DNA from 3 places in the Streptomyces sp. Y7 genome. Region 2 is predicted to be linked to each of the others. Evidence: predicted binding sites of a transcription regulator. Region 2 holds the regulator's gene; each other region holds the start of a gene.
The links. The regulator HrcA, encoded in region 2, represses chaperone genes, less so after heat shock. The targets are predictions, from matches to a motif close to TTNGCACTCNGNNNNNCNGAGTGCNAA.

Region 1 (3,272 bases), on a different contig from region 2:
GCCGGTGAGGGCTGGGGCTTCGTCAACGTCAACCTGCGGCCGTACTACGCCGAGGGCTCCAAGACCCTGGCGTACGAGATCTGCGAGCAGCTCGGCTGGCAGCTCCCGGACCAGCTGGTCGTCCCGATCGCGTCCGGCTCGCAGCTCACCAAGATCGACAAGGGACTCCAGGAGCTGATCAAGCTCGGGCTCGTCGAGGACAAGCCGTACAAGATCTTCGGGGCGCAGGCCGAGGGCTGCTCGCCGGTGTCGACCGCGTTCAAGGCCGGCCACGACGTGGTCCGCCCGCAGAAGCCGAACACCATCGCCAAGTCGCTGGCCATCGGCAACCCGGCCGACGGGCCGTACGTCCTCGACATCGCGCGCCGCACCGGCGGGTTCGTGGAGGATGTGACGGACGAGCAGGTCGTCGAGGCCATCAAGATCCTCGCCCGGACCGAGGGCATCTTCGCCGAGACCGCCGGCGGTGTGACCGTGGGCGTGACGAAGAAGCTGATCGAGAACGGCGTCCTCGACCCCACGAAGACCACCGTCGTGCTGAACACCGGCGACGGCCTCAAGACGCTGGACGCGGTGGCCGGTACGGGGCTCACTGCGACAATTCGTCCCAACCTGGACTCGTTCCGCGAGGCCGGCCTCGCATAGTCGTTTTTCGTCCGCGGGTCGGTGGGGGCTGGTCGCGCAGTTCCCCGCGCCCCTGGGCCCGTTACACCTGACCGGAGGTTTCATCGTGAGCGTCAACGTCCGCATCCCCACCATCCTGCGCACCTACACGGGTGGCCAGGCCGAAGTCGCCGCCGAAGGTGCGACCCTCGCCGAGGTCATCTCCGACCTGGAGAAGAACCACACCGGGATCGCCGCCCGGGTGCTCGACGACCAGGGCAAGCTGCGCCGGTTCGTCAATGTGTACGTCAACGACGACGACGTGCGTTTTGAGCAGGGCCTCGAGACGGCGACCCCGGACGGTGCGGGCGTTTCCATCATCCCGGCCGTCGCCGGCGGCTGATCGAGGCTGACAGAATGACCGATCATTACCATCGGTAACCCAGGTTACTGAGAGTTCATTGAATTGCCCCCTCCGTGAGAGAAGCGGAGGGGGCAATTCTGTGTGGTTGAGCGAGGTACAGTTGGGGAACGTGCCGCCGATCTCCGAGTCGGTTGCCCTTGATTTCTGCCGCAGGCCCGACAAGAAGTAGCCAAAGTGTGCGGGTTTTTTGCGGCTTCTGTTCCTTTTGCCGGGTCCGACTTGACCTGAAGTCAGCGGAATTGTCCCCACATTCCCGACCGGTCGTGCCCGGATTTCTCGTCCGATTGACCTGTTGCAGACGGCAGTTGGGCAGATACATTCAGCCGCGGTCGACGCGTTCCGGCGCACGCCCCCGACCGATGGGGGGTGAGGTCTGACCCGGATCCGCGAAGTGTGGATCTGTGCAAGGGCCAGTAATAGGGGAGTTAGGCATGGCTCAGGGCACCGTCAAGTGGTTCAACGCGGAGAAGGGGTACGGCTTCATCGCGGTCGACGGTGGTGCGGATGTTTTCGTCCACTACAGCGCGATCCAGATGGACGGGTACCGCACCCTGGAAGAGGGCCAGCGGGTCGATTTCGAGATCTCGCAGGGTCAGAAGGGGCCGCAGGCGGACATGGTCCGTCTGGCGACCGGCTGAAGCACGCGTCGACTAACAGCAGCGACGTACTTCTTCGAAGGGCTCGCACCTCCCGGGGTGCGGGCCCTTCGTCGTGTTCAGGGTCCGTTCGTGGCCTGTTCGCCCGGGGCGGACACCGCGCGCTCGCTTCGCGAGCGCGCCTTGCACTCTCCTGGGTCGAGTGCTAATCATTGCGTTAGCACTCTGAAGGTGAGAGTGACAAAGAAGGACCGGGTCGGTGAGGCCCGCAGGCCAGGTGGGGCAAGGAACCACGAGGCAGGCGAGCCGTCCGTCGCGGGCGCGGGCGCGGTCCGAAGGAATCACCCCCAGTCCTGGAGGGACCACTTCACATGGCCAAGATCATCGCGTTCGACGAGGAGGCGCGGCGCGGCCTCGAGCGCGGCATGAACCAGCTCGCGGACGCCGTGAAGGTGACGCTCGGCCCCAAGGGCCGCAACGTCGTCCTCGAGAAGAAGTGGGGCGCCCCCACGATCACCAACGATGGTGTCTCCATCGCCAAGGAGATCGAGCTCGAGGACCCGTACGAGAAGATCGGCGCCGAGCTGGTCAAGGAAGTCGCCAAGAAGACGGACGACGTCGCCGGTGACGGTACGACCACCGCGACCGTTCTCGCCCAGGCCCTGGTCAAGGAGGGCCTGCGCAACGTAGCCGCCGGCGCCAACCCGATGGCCCTCAAGCGCGGCATCGAGCGTGCCGTCGAGGCCGTCTCCGCCGCCCTGCTGGAGCAGGCGAAGGACGTCGAGACCAAGGAGCAGATCGCCTCCACGGCCTCCATCTCCGCCGCCGACACCCAGATCGGCGAGCTCATCGCCGAGGCGATGGACAAGGTCGGCAAGGAAGGCGTCATCACCGTCGAGGAGTCCCAGACCTTCGGTCTGGAGCTGGAGCTCACCGAGGGTATGCGCTTCGACAAGGGCTACATCTCGGCGTACTTCGCCACCGACATGGAGCGGATGGAGGCGTCGCTCGACGACCCGTACATCCTCATCGCCAACTCCAAGATCGGCTCCGTCAAGGACCTGCTCCCGCTCCTGGAGAAGGTCATGCAGTCGGGCAAGCCGCTGCTGATCATCGCCGAGGACGTCGAGGGCGAGGCCCTGTCGACCCTGGTCGTCAACAAGATCCGCGGCACCTTCAAGTCCGTCGCCGTCAAGGCCCCGGGCTTCGGTGACCGCCGCAAGGCGATGCTGAACGACATCGCCATCCTCACCGGTGGCGAGGTCATCTCCGAGGAGGTCGGTCTCAAGCTCGAGAACACCTCCCTGGACCTCCTGGGCAAGGCCCGCAAGGTCGTCATCACCAAGGACGAGACCACCATCGTCGACGGTGCCGGCTCCTCGGAGCAGGTCGCGGGCCGGGTCAACCAGATCCGCGCCGAGATCGAGAACAGCGACTCGGACTACGACCGCGAGAAGCTCCAGGAGCGCCTGGCGAAGCTCGCCGGTGGCGTCGCCGTCATCAAGGCCGGTGCCGCGACCGAGGTCGAGCTCAAGGAGCGCAAGCACCGCATCGAGGACGCCGTGCGCAACGCCAAGGCGGCCGTCGAGGAGGGCATCGTCGCCGGTGGTGGCGTGGCTCTGCTCCAGGCTTCCCAGGTGTTCGAGAAG
Region 2 (3,272 bases):
TTCCTTGGAGCCGGGGACCAGATGGTCGACCAGGACGCCCAGCCGCGCGTCCGGGCCCGGCGCGAAGTCCGCGACGACCGACGGCAGGTCGTCGACACCCTCCAGGTACTCCACCACCACGCCCTCGATGCGCAGGTCGTCGCCCCACACGCGCTCGACCAGCTCGGCGTCGTGCCGGCCCTCCACGTAGATACGGCCGGCGCGGGCCACCCGCGCGCGTGCCCCGGGGACGGCGACCGAACCGGAGGCCGTACGGGTGGGGCGTACCGGGGCCGCGCCCGTCGGCCGGACGAGCGTCACCACCTTGCCCTCCAGCAGGAACCCGCGCGGCTCCATCGGGAACACCCGGTGCTTGCCGAAGCGGTCCTCCAGGGTCACCGTGCCCGCCTCGCAGCGGATCACCGCGCCGCAGAACCCCGTGCCGGGCTCCTCGACCACGAGGCCGGGCTCCGCGGGGACCTCGGGGACGGGCCCGGGCTTCTTCTTCCAGGGCGGGGTCAGGTCCGGGGAGTACTGGCGCATTCGGATGACGATAGGAGAAGCGCGGCCCACCCGTCCGGCGGATCAGCGCGACACGCCGAAACGGGTGGCCAGGGCCTCGCGCTGGCGCCGGACGAACCGCGCGTCCACCACCGCTCCGTGACCGGGCACGTACAGCGCGTCCTCGCCGCCCAGGGCGAGGAGACGGTCCAGGGCGGCCGGCCAGCGCGACGGCACCGCGTCGGGACCGGCCTGGGGTTCACCCGACTCCTCCACCAGATCGCCGCAGAACACCACCTCCCGGTCGCCGGGGGTGTCGCCCGGCACGAGCACGACCAGATCGTGGGCGGTGTGGGCCGGGCCCACGTTCGCCAGCAGGACCTGGCGGCCACCCCCCAGGTCGAGCGTCCACTCGCCGCTGACCTGGTGGTGCGGGCGGATCAGCGCGTCCACCGCCTCCTCCGCCGCGGCCGGATCCAGGCCGTTGGTCACCGCGTCGTCCCGCAGCTCCTCGCGCGCCTGCCGGCCGTCGAGCACCGTGTCCATGCCGACCGGGCCGTAGACCTCCGTGCCCGCGAACGCCGCCGCACCGAAGACATGGTCGAAGTGGGGGTGCGTCAGCGCGAGATGAGTCACACGGTGACCGGCGAGCCACTGCGCCTGCGTACGCAGCCGCACGCCCTCCGCGAGGCTGGAACCGGCGTCGACGATCAGTGCCGTGCCGTCGCCCACGACCAGCCCCGCCGTGCAGTCCCAGCCCGGAAGCCGACACCGGCCCACGCCGGACGCCAGCTCCTCCCATCCCAGCTCTTCCCAAGTCACCGTCATGCGGCGACGCTAGCGGGGACACCCGCGTCGAGCACGGCGGACCTGGCCCGGCCTTGCCCGGGGTGTACCCCACCGCCGTACACTGGCCGGGGACGGCTGGCACTCGGATGGACAGAGTGCCAGGAAAGATGCCAAGGGGAACGACCTTCTGGAGGTGTGCGCGAGATGCTGAGTGAACGCAGGCTCCAGGTGCTGCGCGCCATCGTCCAGGACTACGTCGGCACGGAGGAGCCCGTCGGCTCCAAGGCGCTCACCGAGCGGCACAACCTCGGCGTCTCCCCGGCGACCGTCCGCAACGACATGGCGGCCCTGGAGGACGAGGGCTTCATCGCCCAGCCGCACACCAGCGCCGGGCGCATCCCCACCGACAAGGGCTACCGGCTGTTCGTCGACAAGCTCGCCGGCGTCAAACCGATGACCCCGCCCGAGCGACGCGCCATCCAGAACTTCCTCGACGGCGCCGTCGACCTCGACGACGTGGTGGCCCGGACCGTACGGCTGCTCGCGCAGCTCACCCGGCAGGTCGCCGTCGTGCAGTACCCGTCGCTGACCCGGTCCACCGTCCGGCACGTCGAACTGCTCTCGCTGGCGCCCGCTCGGGTGATGCTGGTGCTGATCACGGACACCGGACGGGTCGAGCAGCGGATGGTCGACTGCCCGGCGCCGTTCGGCGAGGCCTCGCTCGCGGATCTGCGGGCGCGGCTGAACAGCAAGGTCGCGGGGCGGCGCTTCACCGATGTGCCCCGGCTCGTCGAGGACCTCCCCGAGGCCTTCGACATCGAGGACCGCGGCACCGTCTCGACCGTGCTCTCCACCCTCCTGGAGACACTCGTCGAGGAGAACGAGGAGCGGCTGATGATCGGCGGCACCGCCAATCTCACCCGCTTCGGACATGACTTCCCCCTCACCATCCGGCCGGTCCTGGAAGCCCTGGAGGAACAGGTCGTCCTCCTCAAGTTGCTTGGCGAGGCCGGGGATTCGGGCATGACCGTGCGGATCGGGCACGAGAACGCCTATGAGGGACTCAACTCCACTTCCGTGGTCTCGGTGGGCTACGGTTCGGGCGGCGAGGCAGTCGCCAAGCTCGGCGTGGTCGGACCGACCCGCATGGATTACCCGGGAACGATGGGAGCGGTACGCGCAGTGGCACGTTACGTCGGACAGATCCTGGCGGAGTCGTAAGTGGCCACGGACTACTACGCCGTGCTCGGCGTGCGCCGCGACGCGTCGCAGGAAGAGATCAAGAAGGCCTTCCGGCGGCTCGCCCGCGAGCTGCACCCGGACGTCAACCCGGACCCGAAGACCCAGGAGCGGTTCAAGGAGATCAACGCCGCTTACGAGGTGCTGTCGGACCCGCAGAAGAAGCAGGTCTACGACCTCGGCGGCGACCCGCTGTCCCAGGCGGGCGGCGCGGGCGCGGGCGGCTTCGGCGCGGGCGGCTTCGGCAACTTCTCGGACATCATGGACGCCTTCTTCGGTACGGCGTCCCAGCGCGGTCCGCGCTCGCGCACCCGGCGCGGCCAGGACGCGATGATCCGGCTGGAGGTCGAGCTCGACGAGGCGGCCTTCGGCACCACGAAGGACATCCAGGTCGACACGGCCGTCGTCTGCAACACCTGCAACGGCGAAGGGGCCGCACCCGGCACCTCCGCCCAGACGTGTGACATGTGCCGCGGCCGCGGTGAGGTGTCGCAGGTGACGCGGTCCTTCCTGGGCCAGGTCATGACCTCGCGCCCCTGCCCGCAGTGCCAGGGCTTCGGCACCGTCGTCCCGACGCCGTGCCCCGAGTGCGCCGGCGACGGCCGCGTCCGGTCCCGGCGCACCCTGACGGTCAAGATCCCGGCCGGTGTCGACAACGGCACCCGGATCCAGCTCGCCGGTGAGGGCGAGGTCGGGCCCGGCGGCGGTCCCGCCGGTGACCTGTACGTCGAGATCCACGAACTCCCCCACTCGACGTTCCAGCG
Region 3 (3,272 bases), on a different contig from region 2:
CCGACCTTGATCACGCACACGCCGCCGGCCAGCTTCGCGAGGCGCTCCTGGAGCTTCTCGCGGTCCCAGTCGGAGTCGGTGTTCTCGATCTCGGCCTTGATCTGGGCGACGCGGCCCGTGACGTCCGCGGAGTCGCCGGCGCCGTCGACGACCGTGGTGTCGTCCTTGGTGACGGTGACGCGGCGGGCGCTGCCGAGCACGTCCAGGTCGGCCTGGTCGAGCTTGAGGCCGACCTCCTCGGAGATGACCGTGGCGCCGGTGAGGACCGCCAGGTCCTGCAGCATCGCCTTGCGGCGGTCACCGAAGCCGGGGGCCTTGACCGCGACCGCGTTGAAGGTGCCGCGGATCTTGTTGACGACCAGGGTCGACAGGGCCTCGCCGTCGACGTCCTCGGCGATGATCAGCAGCGGCTTGGAGCCACCCGACTGGATGACCTTCTCCAGCAGCGGCAGCAGGTCCGCGATGGAGGAGATCTTGCCCTGGTTGATGAGGATGTAGGGGTCCTCCAGGACCGCCTCCATGCGCTCCTGGTCCGTCACGAAGTACGGCGACAGGTAGCCCTTGTCGAAGGCCATGCCCTCGGTGAAGTCCAGCTCCAGACCGAAGGTGTTGGACTCCTCGACGGTGATGACACCGTCCTTGCCGACCTTGTCCATCGCCTCGGCGATGAGCTCGCCGACCTGCTGGTCCTGGGCGGACAGCGCGGCGACCGCGGCGATGTCGGACTTCTCGTCGATCGGGCGGGCCGAGGCCAGGAGGTCCTCGGAGACGGCGGCCACGGCCGCGTCGATGCCCTTCTTGAGCGCGGCCGGGGAGGCACCCGCGGCGACGTTCTTCAGGCCCTCGCGGACCAGCGCCTGGGCCAGCACGGTGGCGGTGGTGGTGCCGTCACCAGCGATGTCGTTGGTCTTGGTCGCCACCTCCTTCACCAGCTGGGCGCCGAGGTTCTCGTACGGGTCCTCGATCTCGACCTCACGGGCGATCGTGACACCGTCGTTGGTGATGGTGGGCGCGCCGAACTTCTTGTCGATGACGACGTTGCGGCCCTTGGGGCCGATCGTCACCTTGACCGTGTCGGCCAGCTTGTTGACGCCGCGCTCGAGGGCGCGACGGGCGTCCTCGTCGAACTTCAGGATCTTCGCCATGACAGCGGGAGCCCTCTCGAAATCTGTGGGTTAAAAAGACACTGCGCCCCGGGCGCCCGGCTTCTTATGTGGTCGCGGGGGCCAGGGGCGCAGCTGGAAGCAAAATGCTCGAGGTGTCTTACTTCTCGATGATCGCGAGCACGTCGCGAGCCGAGAGGACGAGGTACTCCTCGCCGTTGTACTTCACCTCGGTGCCGCCGTACTTGCTGTACAGCACGATGTCGCCGGTCTTGACGTCGAGCGGCAGGCGCTCGCCGTTCTCGAAGCGGCCCGGGCCCACGGCCAGGACGACGCCCTCCTGGGGCTTCTCCTTGGCGGTGTCCGGGATGACCAGGCCAGAGGCGGTGGTCTGCTCGGCGTCGAGCGGCTGGACCACGATGCGGTCCTCAAGCGGCTTGATGGCAACCTTGGAGCTGGTGGTCGTCACGATCCGACCTCCCCCTTCGGAGATCTCACGGGGTTAACTGTCTGAGGTGGCGACCAGGTGGATCCGTCGTCGCGGGTGCCGGACCTGCCCGTCGCGTAGTTGGCACTCTCCAGTGGGGAGTGCCAGAGCCGAGACTATGACCGCGATTAGCACTCGGTCAAGCGGACTGCTAATTCGCTGCGCCGGCCGGGCCGCGTTCGGGTGACGGACATCGCCGTGGCCCTGCCCTGGGAGCCGCGCCCCCACACCCCCGCTCCGCCTGAACCGCCCCGTCCTCGAACGCCGGACGGGCCGCCGGGGCTACAGGTAGTCCTCCAGGCGCGCCACCGTCAGCCCCTGTCTCTGCGTCTCCCGCAGCAGCCTCGTGGTCCGCTCCCGCAGACTCAGCCCGGTCGGCTCACTCGAAGGGACCGACACGATGTCCCCGGCTCGCAGCCGTCCAGGGCCGTGCGCGTAGGTCAGTTCGCCGTCGCCCTCCATCGCCGCGCGCCACAGCACCACCGCCGTCACACCGCAGTCGGCCGCCGCGCGGAGCGTGGTGGTGTCGTACGTGCCGTAGGGCGGGCGGAAGAAGCGGGGGCGGATGCCGAAGCGGGCCCGGAGCTTGTTCTGCTGGCCGCAGATCTCGGCGCGCTGGCCGGCGTACGGCAGACCGCGCAGGGCGGCATGGTCGAGGGTGTGGTTCTGGATCGACGCGCCCACCGAGCGCAGCCGGGCGAAGTGGCCGTAGCCCGGGCCGACCACGCTGTCGGTGAGGAACATGCTGACCGGCAGCCGCAGCTCACGGACCATGTCGACGAAGCGGGGATCCTTCTCGGCGCCGTCGTCGTAGGTGAGGAAGACGACCCGCTCGCGGGTGGGGACGTGGTGCACGACGGGCAGCCCGCCCGCGGCCGGACGCGGCGCCCTGCGGGCGGGCGGGGGCGGCGGCGCGGGCAGCGGGGCGGTCAGGCCCCAGCGGCGGAACGGCTGTGCCTGGTGTGTGGGGTTCTTCGCCGAGTGCGCCGTCCGCTCGGCCGGCCCGCCGCGGGGGTCGGGCGCACCGGCCGGCCGGTCGCAGCCGGCGAGCAGGGCGGACGCCAGGACCACTGCCGCGAGGACGCGCTGCCCCGGCGTCCGCGCCGGTCTCACAGGTAGTCCTCCAGCCGTGCGACCGCGTACCCCTCGGCCGTCACCTTGTTCAGGAACCGGCGGATCATGTCGGGCATTGTGCCCTTCCAGTCCTCCCTGCCCCGGAAATGACTGAGCACGATGTCACCCGGTCGGATCCTCCGGTCCGGCTCGCGGTACTCCCAGTGGTCGACGAAGACCTCCTCGTTCCACAGCGGGACGTACTCGATGCCGCAGGACTTCGCGGCGCGCAGGCTGTCGCGGTCGTAGTTGCCGTAGGGCGGGCGGAAGAGCAGCGGGCGCCTGCCGTAGCGCTCCTCGATGACCTCCTGCATGCCGCAGATCTCGTGCTGCTGGCGGCGGTAGGAGAGGGCCGGGAGGTAGGGGTGGTGCAGGGTGTGGTTGTTCAGGACCACGCCGCTGCGCTGCATCCGCCGGAAGTAGCCGTAGTTCTCCCTGATCAGGTAGTCGCTGAGGAAGGCGGTGTACGGCACCTGGAGATCGCTCATCATCCGCAGGAAGGTCGGGTCCTTCTCCGCGCCGTCGTCGATGGTGAGGAAGACGACCCGCTGCTTGGTGGGGACGGTCGT

Region 1: the regulator HrcA is predicted to act here: its motif matches at 1,806-1,832, upstream of groL (chaperonin GroEL).
Region 3: the regulator HrcA is predicted to act here: its motif matches at 1,719-1,745, upstream of groES (co-chaperone GroES).

Annotation. Positions count from the first base shown of each region.
Region 1 covers NZ_JBIDDQ010000019.1:12,969-16,240, reverse strand. The annotation lists gene thrC (threonine synthase) at 1-645, shown strand, start outside; gene ACGFW6_RS32715 (MoaD/ThiS family protein) at 731-1,006, shown strand; gene ACGFW6_RS32710 (cold-shock protein) at 1,459-1,665, shown strand; gene groL (chaperonin GroEL) at 1,995-3,272, shown strand, end outside.
Region 2 covers NZ_JBIDDQ010000012.1:111,704-114,975, forward strand. The annotation lists gene ACGFW6_RS27050 (DUF3097 domain-containing protein) at 1-522, opposite strand, end outside; gene ACGFW6_RS27055 (MBL fold metallo-hydrolase) at 565-1,308, opposite strand; gene hrcA (heat-inducible transcriptional repressor HrcA) at 1,474-2,490, shown strand; gene dnaJ (molecular chaperone DnaJ) at 2,491-3,272, shown strand, end outside.
Region 3 covers NZ_JBIDDQ010000008.1:38,789-42,060, forward strand. The annotation lists gene groL (chaperonin GroEL) at 1-1,145, opposite strand, end outside; gene groES (co-chaperone GroES) at 1,264-1,572, opposite strand; gene ACGFW6_RS21435 (polysaccharide deacetylase family protein) at 1,873-2,703, opposite strand; gene ACGFW6_RS21440 (polysaccharide deacetylase family protein) at 2,700-3,272, opposite strand, start outside.